DNA from 3 places in the Nocardia thraciensis genome. Region 3 is predicted to be linked to each of the others. Evidence: riboswitches for the same ligand, from Rfam matches in the RefSeq annotation. Region 3 holds a riboswitch; each other region holds the start of a gene.
What was found. Region 3 has a riboswitch for S-adenosylmethionine ahead of metX (homoserine O-acetyltransferase MetX). Riboswitches for the same ligand answer to the same signal wherever they lie in the genome.
Positions count from the first base shown of each region.

Region 1: linked by a shared signal. The riboswitch ahead of ACYVLQ_RS12190 (rhodanese-like domain-containing protein) and the one ahead of metX (homoserine O-acetyltransferase MetX) in region 3 are both predicted to bind S-adenosylmethionine.
Region 2: linked by a shared signal. The riboswitch ahead of ACYVLQ_RS23125 (aminotransferase class V-fold PLP-dependent enzyme) and the one ahead of metX (homoserine O-acetyltransferase MetX) in region 3 are both predicted to bind S-adenosylmethionine.

Region 1 is NZ_BAAGSM010000019.1:81,314-86,823, forward strand. Features, by position in the region: gene ACYVLQ_RS12185 (O-succinylhomoserine sulfhydrylase) at 72-1,286, opposite strand; gene ACYVLQ_RS12190 (rhodanese-like domain-containing protein) at 1,345-1,764, opposite strand; SAM riboswitch class IV at 1,779-1,898, opposite strand; gene ACYVLQ_RS12195 (Rv0361 family membrane protein) at 1,932-2,366, opposite strand; gene ACYVLQ_RS12200 (FAD-dependent oxidoreductase) at 2,653-4,038, shown strand; gene ACYVLQ_RS12205 (amidohydrolase family protein) at 4,316-5,188, shown strand; gene ACYVLQ_RS12210 (hypothetical protein) at 5,299-5,510, opposite strand, start outside.
Region 2 is NZ_BAAGSM010000033.1:419,841-425,350, reverse strand. Features, by position in the region: gene ACYVLQ_RS23140 (glyoxalase superfamily protein) at 36-410, shown strand; gene ACYVLQ_RS23135 (DUF2752 domain-containing protein) at 451-894, shown strand; gene ACYVLQ_RS23130 (hypothetical protein) at 948-1,136, shown strand; gene ACYVLQ_RS23125 (aminotransferase class V-fold PLP-dependent enzyme) at 1,267-2,586, opposite strand; SAM riboswitch class IV at 2,632-2,745, opposite strand; gene ACYVLQ_RS23120 (LysE family translocator) at 2,854-3,489, shown strand; gene ACYVLQ_RS23115 (flavin reductase family protein) at 3,557-4,021, opposite strand; gene ACYVLQ_RS23110 (2-oxo-4-hydroxy-4-carboxy-5-ureidoimidazoline decarboxylase) at 4,429-4,749, opposite strand; gene ACYVLQ_RS23105 (crotonase/enoyl-CoA hydratase family protein) at 4,903-5,510, shown strand, end outside.
Region 3 is NZ_BAAGSM010000039.1:299,274-304,783, reverse strand. Features, by position in the region: gene ACYVLQ_RS26225 (MFS transporter) at 131-1,279, opposite strand; gene ACYVLQ_RS26220 (NADP-dependent isocitrate dehydrogenase) at 1,817-3,034, opposite strand; SAM riboswitch class IV at 3,459-3,569, shown strand; gene metX (homoserine O-acetyltransferase MetX) at 3,907-5,064, shown strand; gene ACYVLQ_RS26210 (EamA family transporter) at 5,470-5,510, shown strand, end outside.

The DNA of each region.
Region 1 (5,510 bases), on a different contig from region 3:
CCTTCTCGGCCTGGCAAGCGTTGCTCGACCACCCTCGGCTCACCGTGTCCGGCTAGAGCGTGGCGAACCCTTCAGCCCAGTGCCTGGTCCAGGTCCGCGAGTAGGTCCTCCACGTCCTCCAGCCCGACCGAGATCCGCACGACGCCGTCCGTAATGCCCACGGCCGCACGGCCTTCCGGACCCATCGCCCGGTGCGTGGTGGTGGCGGGGTGCGTGATCAGGGTCTTGGCGTCGCCGAGGTTGTTGGAGATGTCGACGATGCGCAGCCGGTTGAGGACCTCGAACGCCCGCTTCTTCGCGTCCCCGTCCGGCGACGCCAGTTCGAAGGTGACAACGGTGCCGCCCGCCGACATCTGCCCCGCGGCCAGCTCGTACTGCGGATGTGACTGCAGGAACGGGTATTTCGTCCAGGACACGGCCGGGTGCCGCTCCAGGAACTCCGCGATCCGCAGCGCCGACTGCGCGGACTGACGCACCCGCAGCGGCATGGTCTCCAAGCCCTTGAGCAGCGTCCAAGCATTGAATGGGCTGAGCGCCGGTCCGGTGTGCCGCATGAGCGTCTTCACCGGGCCGTCGATGTAGTCCCGCGAACCCAGGATCGCACCGCCAAGCACCCGCCCCTGGCCGTCGATGTGCTTGGTGCCCGAATACACCACCACATCGGCGCCGAGGTCGAGGCTGCGCTGCAGCAGTGGCGTGGCAAAGACGTTGTCCAGCACCACCTTCGCGCCCGCTGCGTGCGCCAGCTCGGAGACCCGCCGCACATCCACCAGGGTCTGCATCGGGTTGGACGGGGTCTCGAAGAACACCGCCTGGGTCGGCTGCGACAGCGCCGCCTCCCACTGGTCGAGGTCCTCGCCGTCGACGAAGACGGTCTCCACGCCCCAGCGCGGCAGGATCTCGTTGCAGACCACGAAGCAGGACCCGAACAGGCTGCGCGCGGCCACAAGTCGGTCGCCGTTACCCAGAAGCGCTGCGAGCGCGGTGAATACGGCCGACATGCCGCTGGCGGTCGCGAAGCAGGCCTCGGCGCCGTCGAGCAGGCGCATGCGCTCCTCGAACATCGCGACCGTCGGATTGCCGTAGCGCGAGTACACGAAATGCTCTACGTCGCCGGTGAACGCGGCCTCGGCCGCCTCGGCGCTCTCGTAGACGAATCCGGAGGTCAGATACAGCGCCTCCGACGTCTCCTCGAAGCCGGAGCGCCGCAGGCCCCCGCGCACCCCCAGGGTCGCCGGGCCCACGCCCTCGGGCAGCGGCTTGTCGAATGCGCCTCCGGTGATCATGCCTGGCTCCGATCGGTGCCCGCACCGGCGACCGAACAGCACCCGATCGAACCCCGGCTCACGACTGCCGCCACGGCAGTCCGAGCGCCCGCCAACCCGCACTTCCCCGGTGCCCGTCGGCATCCAGCGGACCCTCGAAACCCTCGAGCACGTTGTAGGAGGGCTCGAACCCGGCGGCGGTCGAGGCTGTCGCGGCGCCGATGGACCGCTGCCCGGACCGGCACAGGAAGATCACCGGGGCATCGCCGTCCGGCCGCTGTGCGAGCACCTGCCGCAGCTGGTCCACGAACTGCGCGTTCGGCGCGCCGGTGCCGTCGACCCACTCGATCAGCGCCGTCGGCCGGTCGATCGAACTGGTGTCCGGCACCCCGACGAACCGCCACTCGGCCTCGGTGCGCACGTCGATCAGCACCGCATCGGGGTTGTCCTGCAACAGATCCCACGCCTGCTTCGGCGTGATGTCGCCCGCGTATGTCACTCGTACCTCCTGAGAATCCGCACTTGCCGCATCGTGGAGAGTTCGACGCGTGGCCAGGTCGTCACCCGGAGCACCCCACCGCGGAGGAGGGTTGCCGACCAGCGAGCCGGGGCTTGGCGCTGGCGCTCATGACCTGGATCGAGAGTGCCTGGTCACAGCCTCGCATGTCAACCGCACACCAGCCAGGCGCCGTCGATCCGCGCCAGGTTCCAGGTCGAGGTCGACTCGCGGCCATCGATCGCGCTCGTCACGGCGGCCGTGGCGCGGTCGCCGTCGATGCCGGTATCGGCGACCTTCGCGATCTCGACCTGCTTACCGAGCGCGTCCGGGCCGAGGGGCGAACGGCGCTCGTCGAATCCGGGACAGGTAGTGGTCGCCCGCCGCGCGGCGTCCGAATCCGCTTGGGCGGTGGCGAAATTGCGCACGGCCACCGCGATCCGATCGGAATCTGTGACATTGTTCTCAACCGGCCGCGCCAGCGCGAGCCCCACGATCCCGCCGATCACCAGCACCGCCACCACCGCGGCGGCGACGAACGGGATCACCGACCGCGTGGTCTCGCGCTGATCGATCGCGGGTGCGTGCTCGGGGGCTTCGTCCATGCACCGATCATCCCTGGTCGGTCCTGGTGTCCGAGATCACATCCGGGTTTCCCCGCCGGATCCCGGGAATAACCGCGATAGCGGCCACCGATAGAATCACCAGAACCCCCGGCTCCGGCCGGTACGGACCGCGTCCCCGCGCAGCAACGAAGCAGCATCGACGGGATGTCGGATCGGCCGGGTGCAGCCCGGACCACACGTCAACTTAGCCTAAGCTAAGAAAGACGGCTGAATACACGGCTGAGTACATGACGACAGAGTTCTCGACCAGAGGGTGCGCGTAAGAATGACCGAATACAGTGCGAACGACCCGCTGCGCATAGCGATCGTGGGCGCCGGACCGGCCGGGATCTACGCCGCCGACGCCCTGATGAAGTCCGATGCCGAGGTGAGCATCGATCTGTACGAGCGGATGCCCGCGCCGTTCGGCCTCATCCGCTACGGCGTCGCGCCGGATCACCCGCGCATCAAGGGCATCATCACCGCGCTGCACAAGGTGCTCGACAAGCCGCAGGTGCGCCTGCTCGGGAATATCGACTACGGCACCGACATCACCCTCGACGAACTGCGCCAGTTCTACGACGCGGTGATCTTCTCCACCGGCGCCAACGCGGACCGCGCGCTGCCGGTGCCCGGTATCGACCTGGACGGCTCGCACGGCGCCGCCGACTTCGTGTCCTGGTACGACGGCCACCCGGACGTGCCGCGCAGCTGGCCGCTGGACGCGGAGAAGGTCGCGGTGCTCGGTGTCGGCAACGTCGCGCTGGACGTGGCGCGGGTGCTGGCCAAGACCGGCGACGAGCTGCTGCCCACCGAGATCCCGCCGAACGTCTACGAGGGCCTGAAGGACAACAAGGCCGTCGAGGTGCACGTGTTCGGCCGCCGCGGTCCCGCGCAGGCCAAGTTCACGCCGCTCGAGCTGCGCGAGCTGGACCACTCGCCGAATATCGAGGTCATCGTCGATCCCGAGGACATCGACTACGACGAAGGCTCGGAGGCGGCGCGCCGCCATTCCAAGCAGGTCGACATGGTCTGCAACACGTTGGAGCAGTGGGCGATTCGCGATGTCGGCAACCGCCCGCACAAGCTGTTCCTGCACTTCTTCGAGTCGCCGCACGAGATCGTCGGCGAGGACGGCAGCGTGGCCGGGCTGCGCACCGAGCGCACCCAGCTCGACGGCACCGGCAACGTCAAGGGCACCGGCGTCTACCGAGACTGGGACGTGCAGGCGGTCTATCGCGCCGTCGGGTACCTGTCGCAGAACATCCCCCAGCTGCCGTTCGACGAGCAGGCGGGGACCGTGCCGAACGAGGCCGGGCGCGTGCTGGCCGACGAGGATGCCGACGGTGCCGACCGCTTCGTGCCGCAGACCTACGTCACCGGCTGGATCAAGCGCGGCCCGGTCGGCTTGATCGGCCACACCAAGGGCGACGCCAACGAGACCATCGCCTGCCTGCTCGACGATGCCGCCAACTTCACCCCGGCCGCCGAGCGCGAGCCGGAGGCGGTGACGAAGTTCCTGGAGGACAAGGGAATTCCGTTCACCACCTGGGCCGGGTGGTACCGCCTCGACGCCCACGAGCGCTCCCTGGGCGAGCCGCAGGGCCGCGAGCGCGTCAAGGTGGTCGAGCGGCACGAGATGCTCGCCGCCAGCGAGCCGCACAAGGCGTAGTCACACGGGCGTACCCTCGCGGCGTCAACGTTCCCTCGTCGTCCGCAGGTCCCGGCGTCCCCTTTGTCATCCGTGGGCCCCGGCGTCCCCCTCGTCGTCCGCGGGCCCCGGCGTCCCCCCTTGTCATCAGCAGGTCCCGGCGTTCCCCCCCCCGTCGTCTGCGGGTCCAGGTGTTCGCCTCGTCATCCGCGACCAGGTGTTCGCCTTTGTCATCCCGGCGAACGCCGGGACGCAATTCTCTTACATATATGTCACTGTTGTGAGGCATGCTGATCACGTGTTCGATTCCCATGTCCACATCATCGATCCGCGGTTCCCGCTGATCGAGAACGAGGGCTATCTGCCGCCGCCCTACACCATCGCCGACTATCGAAAGCGTATGTCCCGCTTCGATATCGACGGTGGTGCGGTGGTGAGCGCATCGTTCCAGGGGACCGACAGCGGCTTCCTGCGCGCGTCGCTGGCCGAACTGGGCCCGCACTGGGTGGGCGTGATCAACCTGGATCCCGACGCGAGCGACGAGGAGATCGCGGACCTGGACCGTGCGGGCGTGCGCGCGCTGCGGTTCAACCTCAAGCGCGCGGCCGGGGATATCGTGGCCCTGACCATGCAGGCGCTGCGCGCGCACGAGATCGCCGGGTGGCACGTCGAGCTGTATATCGACGGTTCCATGCTCGGCTCGCTGGAACCGGTGATCTCGAAGCTGCCCGCGCTCTCGATCGACCACATGGGCATGTCCGACGAATGCCTGCCCTACCTGCTGAATCTGGTCGACCGCGGCGCCCGGGTAAAGGCATCGGGCTTCGGCCGCGTCTCGATGGACGTGGCCTCGGCCCTGCGCCGCATCCACACGGTCAACCCCGACGCCCTGATGTTCGGCTCCGACCTGCCGGGCACCCGCGCGGGCCGCCCGTTCCGCAATTCGGACGTCGACCTGATCGCCGATGTCATCGGCACGGACATGCACAAGGTCCTCGAAGACAACGCCCGCACCTTCTACCGACTCCCGGTGAAGGTGCGCCCGGCCAGCGATTCCCCACCCACAACCCGCCCCCTCCCAGCCAGCGAGCCCCCCACCCTCCGCCTACACCGCGACGACCTACCCAAACTCCAACCGGGCGACACAATCCCACTCCCAGTGATCGAGTAGGCGCATCGACAAACCGCGCGCTTCTCCCAACTCGGCGAAGGTGATGCTTGGAAGGAGACTCGTATTCCATCGGCGCCGCTTCACGCCACTGGGTGCCACCGCGAGAGGATTCACAGCCTCTGGATTTTCTGCAGCAGCCCGAAACTGAATCCGGCTCCGTACTTGCCGCCGTCGGCGTCCTCGAAAATAAACTCCTCGTACGGTGGCCAATGATCGCCGTCTTGCAGGGGACCGAACAGCGCCTCGAGCTCTGCGATGGTTGCACTCCACACCTCGAGATCTTCCGGCTGGCGAGCGGTGGGACCGCTGTGTCCCGCGGCGC
Region 2 (5,510 bases), on a different contig from region 3:
AGTTTCCTGTCGTACCCACCTGGCAGCATCGGGTCATGACCGACTCGACGCGGCTCGCCGCACCCGTTCCGGTGTTGCGGATCTTCGATGTGCCCAAGGCGCTCGAATTCTATTGCGAATACCTCGGTTTCACCCTGGACTGGGAGCACCGCTTCGAACCCGGGCTGCCGCTGTACGCACAGCTGTCCCGGTCGTCGGCGGTGATCCACGTGAGCGAGCACCACGGCGACGGCACCCCCGGGACGGTGGTGTGGATCGCTGTGGACGATATCCACCGCTGGCATGCCGAACTGGCGGCGAAGGAGTACGGCTACGCCCGGCCGGGTCCGCCGGAAGAGGGCCCCGGCGGACCCGGGTTCTCGGTCACCGACCCGTTCGGCAACGAGCTGCGGTTCGCGCAACCGAACTGACCTGGCGGATCGGAGTCCGCGGCGGCTACCGTGGACGACTGTGGATATCGCGCAGGCGCAGCCGTCCGGAACCCGCGCCGGCTGGCGGTCGCTCGGGCAGCCCGCCTTGGTGGCGGGCGGGGCCGCGGCGGTCGTCGCCCTGCTGCATTTCCGGGACCCGCACGTGCCGGGGTCCTACAGCATCTGCCCGTTCTACGAACTGACCGGGTGGTGGTGCCCGGGCTGCGGGGGTCTGCGGGGCATGCACAACCTCACAGACGGCCGCCTCCTCGACGCCGTGCACAGCAATGTGCTGCTGTTGCCGCTGCTGGTCGGCTTCGCGGTGTGGTGGGGGAGCTGGGCGCTGCGCCGCTGGCGAGGACAGGACGGACGGCTCTTCCCCTTCGCGATCGGTCGCACCCGGTTGTGGATGATTCTGGCGGCACTCACGGCGTTCACGGTGCTCCGCAACACCCCGTGGGGGACGTGGCTGGCGCCCGTCTGACCGTCGCGGCGTGGTCGCTGGGGCAACCGCCGCAAACTGGGCATGCTGACGGTATGGGTGATTCGCTGAAGGCAAGAGTGCGCGAGAAGATGCTGCGGCAGCTGAACGAGGACGGCTCCCCGGACCCGGAGCAGGACGACCCCCGCCAGATCTCGGTCGAGAACGATCTGGAGGCGCTGGAGGCGGTCGCCGACGACGATCCACTGGTCGAACAGCTCGCCGAGCGCTACCTCGTGCCCTGAACCCGCCCGCGCACCCCGCCGATTCCCGCACCCCGCCCGTGTTCCCGCACTGGTTTCAGCTGCTGCACCGCGTGCGTGAACCAACAAGGGGTGCGCCGTTTTTCGGGACGGGCGGGGTGCGCGGGTGGGTTCAGAAGGTGCAGGGGCCGGCGCCCGGGGTGGCTCCCGGAGCGAGGCGTGGGCGGGTCTCCGGGGTCGGATTCCACTGACCGTCCGTGCAGGAGTAGGACCAGCCAGGGCCGTGTTCGACGAGCGTGGCCACCGCCTCGATCAGGCGGTCGACATCGGCGGCGGTGGTGCCGAGGCCGATGCTGGCGCGGAGCGCGCCGTCGACGCCGAGCCGCGACAGCAGCGGGTGGGCGCAGAACCGGCCGTCGCGCACGCCGATGCCGTGCTCGGCCGACAGGTACGCGGCCACGCGGCCCGGCTCGAAGCCCGCGAGGGTGAACGCGACGATACCGACGCCATCGGAGCTGTCCGACCAGATGCGCAGGAAATTCACTCCCGCAACGGTTTTCAGGCCATCGCGGAGCCGCTCGGCCAGGCCGCGCTCGTGCTCGGCGACGGCCCGCTCGTCCAGCGCGCTCAGCGCGTCGCAGGCGGCGGCCAGGGCGGCCACACCGAGCACGTTGGGCGAGCCCGCCTCGTGCCGCTGCGGGGCCGATGCCCACTGCGCGCCGCCTGTGGTGACCTCCTTGACCGCGCCGCCGCCCGCCAGGTACGGCTCGGCGGCGTCCAGCCAGTCGCGGCGCCCGACCAGTACGCCGGTGCCGAACGGGGCGTACAGCTTGTGCCCGGAGAAGGCGAGGTAGTCGATGCCGGTGGCCTGCAGGTCGATGCGGCGGTGCGGTGCGAGCTGCGCGGCGTCGACCAGGATGCGGGCGCCGCACTGATGCGCGATGGTCGCCAGTCGCCGCAGCGGCAGCACCTCGCCGGTCACGTTCGAGGCGCCCGTGATCGCAAGCAGCGCAGCGGGTTTGGTGCACAGCTCGGCGACCAAGCGGCGGATCGTCTCGTCGATGGTGTCGGCGGCGCGCACCACGCGGCGGCCGTGCCGGGTCCACGGCAGGAAGTTGGCGTGATGCTCGATGTCGAGCACCACGGTGTCCCCGGGGACGCAGGAGGCCAGCAGGTTCAGCGAGTCCGTGGTGTTGCGGGTGAAGACGACCACCTGATCGTCGGCACGATTGACCAGGCGCGACACCGACTCTCGCCCCGCCTCGTAGCAGTCGGTGGAGATCCGGGAGGCGTAGCCGGCGCCGCGGTGCACGCTGGCGTAGTACGGCAGCAACTCGGTCACGCGGTCGGTGACCTGCGCCAGCGCGGGGGCGCTGGCGGCGTAGTCGAAATTGGCATACGTGCGAGTTCCGCCCTGTACCAACGGAACTCGCAGATCGCATCCGGAGACGCGGGCTACGGGGGCGCAGGTGTGGTCGAGAATCGCGGTCATCACATCGTCCTTCGGCTCCGGGACTCCGCAGCGAGAGGTGACGGGAGTCCGCGCTTGCCGTGCCCGGTCGGGCAGCGGCCCGGTCGTCACCCGGAGCACCCCACCGCGGAGGAGGGTTGCCGACCAGCTAGCCGGGGCTTGACGCTGGCACTCATGACCTGCCGCCGAGATTGGCAGAAGCGGGCCGATCTTGTCAACCCGCCGCGTTCCCGACCGCCGCGTGAAAATGGCTTGTCCTCGGCGCTGACCTGCGCTGTCATGGTGTGGGTGAGTGTCTCCCTGCTGCTGGGTTTCATCGGGCTCTGTGTCCTGCTTGCCCTCACACCCGGCCCCGACACCTTTCTCGTGCTGCGCTTCTCGATCGCGGGCAGGCGGCCCGGAATCGCCGCCGCCATCGGGTCCTCGCTGGGCGGCATCGTATGGGCGGTGGTGGTGGCCGCCGGGGTGGCCGCACTGCTCGAACAGTCCGCGACCGCCTACCGTGCGATGAAGGTGATCGGCGGAATTTACCTGGTGTACTTGGGAATTCGGACACTGATCGAACATCGGCGGAAGCGTTCGGCCGGTAACGGGGGCGTCGAGCCGGGTTCGGCTCCGCCGCGCGCGGCCGCGGTGCGCTCGGCCTTCGTCGCGGGTCTCGTGTCGTGCCTGTTCAATCCGAAGGTGGGACTGTTCTACCTGGCGGTGCTGCCGCAGTTCCTGACGGAGGTCACCTTCGCCAACGCACTCACCCTGGGCGCGATCGAATCCACCATCGCCGCAATCGAAATGGTGTTGCTGGCGGCGGCGGCCGCCCGCGCGGTAGCGCTACTGCGGAGGCCTCGGGTGCGCGATCGGCTGGAGCAGATCAGCGCGGGCGTACTCGCGGCGCTCGGCATCGGGACGGCGGTGTCGGCGACCTGAGCGAGTCTCGGCGCGTCAGCGGCGGAAATCCGAGCACGATTTCGTTGTGGCGCATGGCGATCGGGCGTCAGTCGAGGCCCTTCGGCCGGTGATAGACGCCGTTGTAGTACAGCAGCGGAGCGGCGATGGGTTCGTCGCCGGTGTTGTCGTGGACCCGGGTGACCAGCCCCACGACCAACGTGTGATCGCCTATCGGAATGAGCCGGTGCACGGTGGCGCGCACCCAGATCGGGGTGCCGTGCAGGATCGGCTCGCCGGTGTCGAGCCGCGTCCACAGCGACTTGTCGGCGAAGCGTTCCTCGGCGGCCCGGGAGAAACGCTGCGCCAGATGCCGCTGGTGCTCGCCGAGGAAGTGCACCACCAGCGAGTCGGCGGCCAGCATGGCCTCGATACTCGACGAGGTGTGCGCGATGTTGAACGAGATCAGCGGCGGGTCGGCCGACAGCGACGCGAACGAGGTCGCGGTGAAACCGACCGGGCCCTTGTCCGCGCCCAGTGTGACGATGGTGACACCGGCCGGGTAGTGCCGCATGGCGGCGCGGTACTGGGTCGCGGTGATCCCGCTCAGGTCGTCGGGCACCTCGTCCGGGCCCGCCGGAGGCGCGGCGCGCTGTGCCGATGGTCGCTTCCCGAACTCGCTCACACCCCCAACCTACGTCTCCCGGGCCGGGAGTATTCCGGGCACGGTGGTCGGCGAGGTAGGTAAGCCCGGCCGGTCCCTGGCGGGGGCGACGTGGTTGGCGAGGTGCGTGTGCCGGGCCGGTCCCTGGCGGGGGCGACGTGGACTTTGAGGTACGTGTGCCGGGCCGGCCCCTGGTGGGGGGACGTGGTCGGCGAGGTGCGTGTGCCGGGCCGGTGCCCGGCGGGGGCGATGTGGTCGGCGAGGCCCGAGCCGGTCTCCTGAGTCCGGGTGCCGGAGCGATGCGGTCGGGCGCGAACTCAGAAGGTGGGATAGCCGCTGTCCAGGCCGAGCATGCGATCGATACGCTCGCGGGTGAGCCGCGCCAGTTCCGGCGTCGATCGATCCGGAACCTGCTGGTGCGCACCGGAATCGCAGATGCGGTCCAGATCGTCGCGGGACAGCGCCAGCAGTTCGGCGTCCGCGGCCGCGAACAACGCGGCCCGGTCGGGATAGGGGCGCTGATCGGCGATCTTCTCCGCCCACGTGACGCTGCAGCAGCATTCGTACAGGGCGTGCACCGCGCGCCTGCGCGAGAGCATATTGAAATGATCCAGGCCGATGCCCTTGTGCATCAACATGGTGGCCTCCGAGAGCCGGGGGCGGCGATCCTGATGCATTCATCATGACCCGCGACCCATACGTAAATCACTGCACCACAGCAGATTTAGCACAGGTGTTACATGCCGCCGGGCTCGTGGTCACGCCGCGGGCAGGGCCGCTACGCTGGGCGAATGACCGATTGGAAGGCTTTCACAGTCGAGAGCAAGGACCATATCGCGCAGGTAACGCTGATCGGCCCGGGCAAGGGCAACGCCATGGGGCCGGACTTCTGGCGGGAGCTGCCGCTGGTCTTCGGCGAACTCGATGCCGATCCCGAGGTGCGCGCGATCGTGCTCACCGGCGCGGGCAAGCATTTCTCCTACGGCCTCGACCTGCAGGCGATGAGTCCGCTGTTCGGTCCGCTGCTGGCAGACAAGGCCCTGGCGGCGCCGCGCACCGCCTTCCTGAACGATATTCGCCGCCTGCAGGCGGCGGTGACCGCCGTCGCGGAGTGCCGCAAACCGGTCGTCGCGGCGATCTCCGGCTGGTGCGTCGGCGGCGGACTGGATCTGATCGCCGCCGCGGATATTCGGCTGGCCAGCGCCGAGGCCACCTTCAGCCTGCGGGAGGCCAAGGTGGCGATCGTCGCCGACGTGGGCTCGCTGCATCGGCTGCCCGGCGTCATCGGCGAGGGCCACCTGCGCGAACTCGCCTACACCGGCAAGGACATCGACGCCGCGCGGGCGGAGAAGATCGGCCTGGTCAACGACGTGCATCCGGATCAGGACGCGGTGCTCGC
Region 3 (5,510 bases):
TAACAAACTTGAGGTTTGTTCTCCGCCCCAAAAAATGCGGCCGATGTGCAACAGATCACTATTGGTCGATGGTTCAGATAACGGATCCCGACAGGTAATCGAATGGGACAGAAAGAAATCCGCACGCGACTCAGACCGCAGCGGCGGCCTCTCGGCGAGCGAGCCAGACGGTCCCGGTGAACAGCAGCACGCCCGCGACGGCCAGCCCGGCGCCGACAACGGCGGGTGCGGTATATCCGAGGCCCGCCGCGATCACCAGGCCGCCGAGCCACGCGCCACCGGCGTTGGCGATATTCAACGCGGCGTGGTTGAGGGCGGCGGCGAGGGTCTGAGCGTCGTGGGCCACGTCCATGAGCCGCGTCTGCAGGCCTGGCGCTAACGCCGCTCCCGAGGCGCCGACCAGGAAGGTGGCCACGCTGACGGTGTACGGATTGTGCGCTGCCGCAACAAATCCGGCGAGAATGACGACCATGGCCACCAGCGCCGCGAACACGGCGCGGTCCACGCCGCGGTCGGCGAGCACCCCACCGAGGATATTCCCGGCGATCATGCCGAGGCCGAACAGCGCCAGCACGATCGGCACCAGACCCACCGACATTCCCGCCACGTCGGTGAGGGTGGTGGTGATGTAGGTGTAGACGGCGAACATTCCGCCGAACCCGACCGCGCCGACCAGCAGCGTCAGCAACACCTGGGAGCGGCGCAGCGCGCCGAGTTCCGTGCGTGGATCGGTGACGCGGATTCCGGTGAGTTCCGGGACGAATTTCGCGATGGCGAGCACGGTCGCCAACCCGATGACCGCGACCACCACGTAGGCATTCCGCCACCCCAGATGCTGGCCCAGCCAGGTAGCGGCGGGAACGCCGACGACGTTGGCGGCGCTCAGTCCCAGCATAACGGCAGCAACCGCCTTGGCCCGCTGCCCTACCGGCGCGAGTGTCGCGGCAGCCAGCGACGCCACCCCGAAGTAGGCGCCGTGCGGCAGACCCGACACGAACCGCGCGGCCATCAGCGCGCCGAAGGAGGGCGCCAGCACCGTCGCGATGTTGCCCACGGTGAACGCCGCCATCAGGGCGATCAGCAGCTTCTTGCGCGGCATCCGCGCGCACAGCGCGGCGATGACGGGCGCGCCCACCACGACCCCGAGCGCGTACGCCGACACGGCGTGCCCGGCGGTCGGCTCGGACTCACCCATGGCATGCGCGATATCCGGCAGCAAACCCATGGTGACGAATTCGGTGGTGCCGATGCCGAACCCGCCGAGCGCCAGCGCCAGCATCGCGGGGAGGTGCCACCCACGCCGGTTCGGGAGATCGACAACGGGAATATCGGCGACGGGTACGTCGGCACTGCCGCGCACGGGCAGCGCCGATGAGGTGGACGAGGTCTGGGAGGAGGCCGCGGCGGGCTCGAGTACGGAAGCCACGACCCAGCGCAACACGGCGGCGAACGCTCACGCATCCCCGATCAAACGTGATCTCACTCACCGGAGTGGAATGTCGGAGTTCGCGCGCCGGTCGGCGATGCGCGCTAGTCGGACACCAACAGCGAACCACGTTGCCGGGCAAGAATTTGCGAGTACTCGACCAACGCCACCCGCCCCCGGCCCTGCCCTCCCTGTCACCGAGATCACCAGCGGCCCATCCGAGCGCGCCGCAGCACACTTCACGCACCCCGTATTCGTCCTCGCACCCGTTACAAGCCATGCAGGGGGTGCGAGTACACGCACGGGGTGCGAGAGGGTTGGGGACACAAACAGTTCGGGCACCCGCGGCCACCGGAGAGCGGTGGGGCGGGTGCCCGGATGTTCAAGCCGCTAGCGCAGTTCGCGCGCCAGGTTGGCGTCGAGCACGCCGAGGAACTCCTCGGTGGTCAGGTAGCCCTGGTCGCCGCCGACCAGCAGCGCCAGGTCCTTGGTCATCTGGCCGTCCTCGACGGTCTTGATGACGACGTCCTCGAGGGTCTGCGCGAATCCGATCACCTCGGGGGTGTTGTCCAGCTTGCCGCGATGGGCGATGCCGCGGGTCCACGCGAAGATCGAGGCGATCGGGTTGGTGGAGGTCGGCTTGCCCTGCTGGTGCTGGCGGAAGTGCCGGGTGACAGTGCCGTGCGCGGCCTCGGCCTCACAGGTCTTGCCGTCCGGGGTCAGCAGCACCGAGGTCATCAGGCCCAGCGAGCCGAAGCCCTGCGCCACGGTGTCGGACTGCACGTCGCCGTCGTAGTTCTTGCACGCCCAGACGTAACCGCCCTCCCACTTCAGCGCGGAGGCGACCATATCGTCGATCAGTCGGTGCTCGTAGGTGAGACCCGCGGCGTCGAACTCTTCCTTGAACTCGGTCTCGTAGATCTCCTGGAACGTGTCCTTGAACATGCCGTCGTAGGCCTTCAGGATCGTGTTCTTGGTCGACATGTAGACCGGGTAGTTCTGCTGCAGGCCGTAGTTCAGCGAGGCCCGCGCGAAGTCCTCGATGGACTTCTTGAAGTTGTACATACCCATGACGACGCCGCCGTCCTCGGGCATCTTCACGACCTCGTGGACGATCGGCTCGCTGCCGTCCTCCGGGGTGAACTGGATCGTCACGGTGCCCGCCTGGTGCACCTTGAAGTCGGTGGCGCGGTACTGGTCGCCGAAGGCGTGACGGCCGATGATGATCGGCTTCGTCCAGCCCGGAACCAGGCGCGGCACGTTGGAGATGATGATCGGGGCGCGGAAGATCGTGCCGCCGAGGATGTTGCGGATGGTGCCGTTGGGCGACCGCCACATCTTCTTGAGGCCGAACTCCTCGACGCGCGCCTCGTCGGGGGTGATGGTGGCACATTTGACGCCCACGCCGTGCTGCTTGATGGCGTTGGCGGCGTCGACGGTCACCTGGTCGTCGGTCTTGTCCCGATACTCGATACCGAGGTCGTAATACTCGAGATTTATGTCGAGGTACGGGTGGACCAGCTTGTCCTTGATGAACTGCCAGATGATCCGGGTCATCTCGTCGCCATCGAGTTCGACGACGGTACCTTCAACCTTGATCTTGGACATGGATCTTCGTGTCCTCCTAGGAAGGTGCTCCCATTGCACGGCCAGGTGAACACGCTTGTGAGCGGACCCTAGCTGTTCAACAGACAACGTATACGCCCCGTGTTGTCCACGGGGACTCGAGGTCTAAACAAGACAAGCGTACTGGTGCGCTGGGTCTCACTTCCAGGGGCTGTCCCATCGAGAGATAGCCGCGTCACACGCAGGTACCCGCGCATCGATGCGGCGAGCGCCCGGTTTCGGCGCAAAAACCCCGGGTCCGACCATCTCCCCCCGCCCCTGGGTGTGTCGCGAACAGACGGTAGCTGCGCAGGATGGCCGAGTCCGCCCCCGGCGCGGCTACCGCCTGTGAGTAATCAGACAGCGACCGAGACCTGCTTCCCTCACCTGGCCCGTCGCTCATCCGATCCGCTACCATCCAAGGTCAGGTCATGAGTGCCAGCGCGAAGCCCCGGCTTGCTGGCCGGCAACCCTCCAGTTGCGGTGGGGTGCTCCGGGTGATGACCCGGCCCTCGAGAGCCGAGGGCAAGCGCGACTATCAGGAGGTCACCGAAATGTCTTGCTGCTGTTCGCTATGCGGTACTCGATAGCAGACACCGGACTCTCGGCGACCCCATTCTGGAGTAGTACATGAGCGACTCGACCACGCCCGCCCCCGATCCGGGTACGACCTCGACCGTCCGGCGCGACATCGCGCGGCCGTCCGGGCCGCGCGCGGTCCACGGGTGTATGGACCCGTCGGAGTTGCACGGACGTGCCGATAACATCGGGGATGTGCGTTCCCTTGTCATCCAGCGAGCGCCCGCGACCGCAGGTTCGCGCGCCGCGGTAGCGACGCCCGGGCGGACGTCGCCCTCGGTTACGGCGGCGGCGCGGTGACCGTGGGCATCGACTCCAGAAGGGCCCGATCGGCGGCCGAGCTGTTGCCGCCGCCGGACGGCCGACTCGGCACCATCGCGATCGGGGACGTGCGGCTCGAGAGCGGGGCGGTGGTCCCCGATGTGGAGCTGGCCGTGCAGCGCTGGGGCGAGCTGTCGCCCGAACTGGACAACATCGTGCTCGTCGAGCACGCGCTCACCGGGGATTCGCACGTGGTCGGGGCGCCCGACGAGCTGCATTCGCTGCCGGGCTGGTGGGACGGCATCGTGGGGCCGGGCGCGGCGCTGAACACCGACGAATGGTGCGTCATCGCCACCAATGTGCTCGGCGGCTGCAAGGGCAGTACCGGGCCCGCCACTCCCGCCCCGGACGGGAAGCCCTGGGGCTCGAGGTTTCCCGAAACCTCGATCCGCGACCAGGTGACCGCCGAGGTGGCGCTGTGCGATCTGCTCGGCGTCGAGCGGCTCGCCGCCGTAGTCGGCGGATCCATGGGCGGGATGCGGGTGCTGGAATGGATGGTCGGCTACCCGCAGCGGGTGGAGGCCGCGCTGGTGCTGGCCGTCGGCGCGCGCGCCACCGCCGACCAGATCGGCACCCAGACCACCCAGATCGCGGCCATCCAGGCCGATCCGGACTGGCAGGGCGGGAACTATCACGGCACCGGCCGGGCGCCGACCGCCGGGCTGGGGATCGCGCGGCGCATCGCGCACCTGAGCTACCGCACCGAATTCGAACTCGACCACCGCTTCGAGAACCACGCGCAGGACGACGAGGATCCTCGCGACGGCGGCCGCTACGCGGTGCAGAGCTACCTGGAGTATCAGGCGCAGAAGCTGGTGCAGCGCTTCGACGCCGCCACCTACGTGCTGCTGACCGAGGCGATGAACCGGCACGACGTGGGCCGCGGGCGCGGCGGGATCGCGGCCGCGCTGGCCGCCACCCCTGTGCCGTGCATCGTCGGCGGCGTCGACTCCGACCGGCTCTATCCGCTGCGCACCCAGCAAGAGCTGGCCGATCTGCTGCCCGGCTGCAAGGGGCTCGAGATCGTGCACTCCCGCGACGGGCACGACGGCTTCCTCACCGAGACCGAGGCCGTCGGCAAGCTGCTGGTGGAGACGATGGAACTGGTGCGGACGGCGCGGGCGGGGCGCTGAGCACGCCTGACGGGGCGTTCGAAGCACCTGGAACATCGGCGTCGCACGGGCGGATCAATGCACCGACGGCCGGGACGTCGTGCCACCTGACGCGCCGTAATGCCGGGGATCACAGGGGGCCCGCGATCGGTGTGCCGAGGCAACTCGCCACGCGCTGAACGACATTCAGCAATGAAACCGTTGACAAACCATTGCCCTGGCTATCTACCTTTCCGGCCGTGAGATACGGCCACCCCGTGGGAAACGGTTGCACTGAGCCCCGGTCCCCGCACGAATACCTCTCGGCCACAAGGCATTTCATCCCAGACCACACTCCGGTCTGACCCATCCCCGCACACATTGCCTCCAGCCTGTCGGCATGTATGCCACTAGTCATTTCCAGCGCGGGGACGAATCGCAACCGGGATGTCGAGAGCGCAGCGCACTGGGGTGCTGGGCGAACGGAC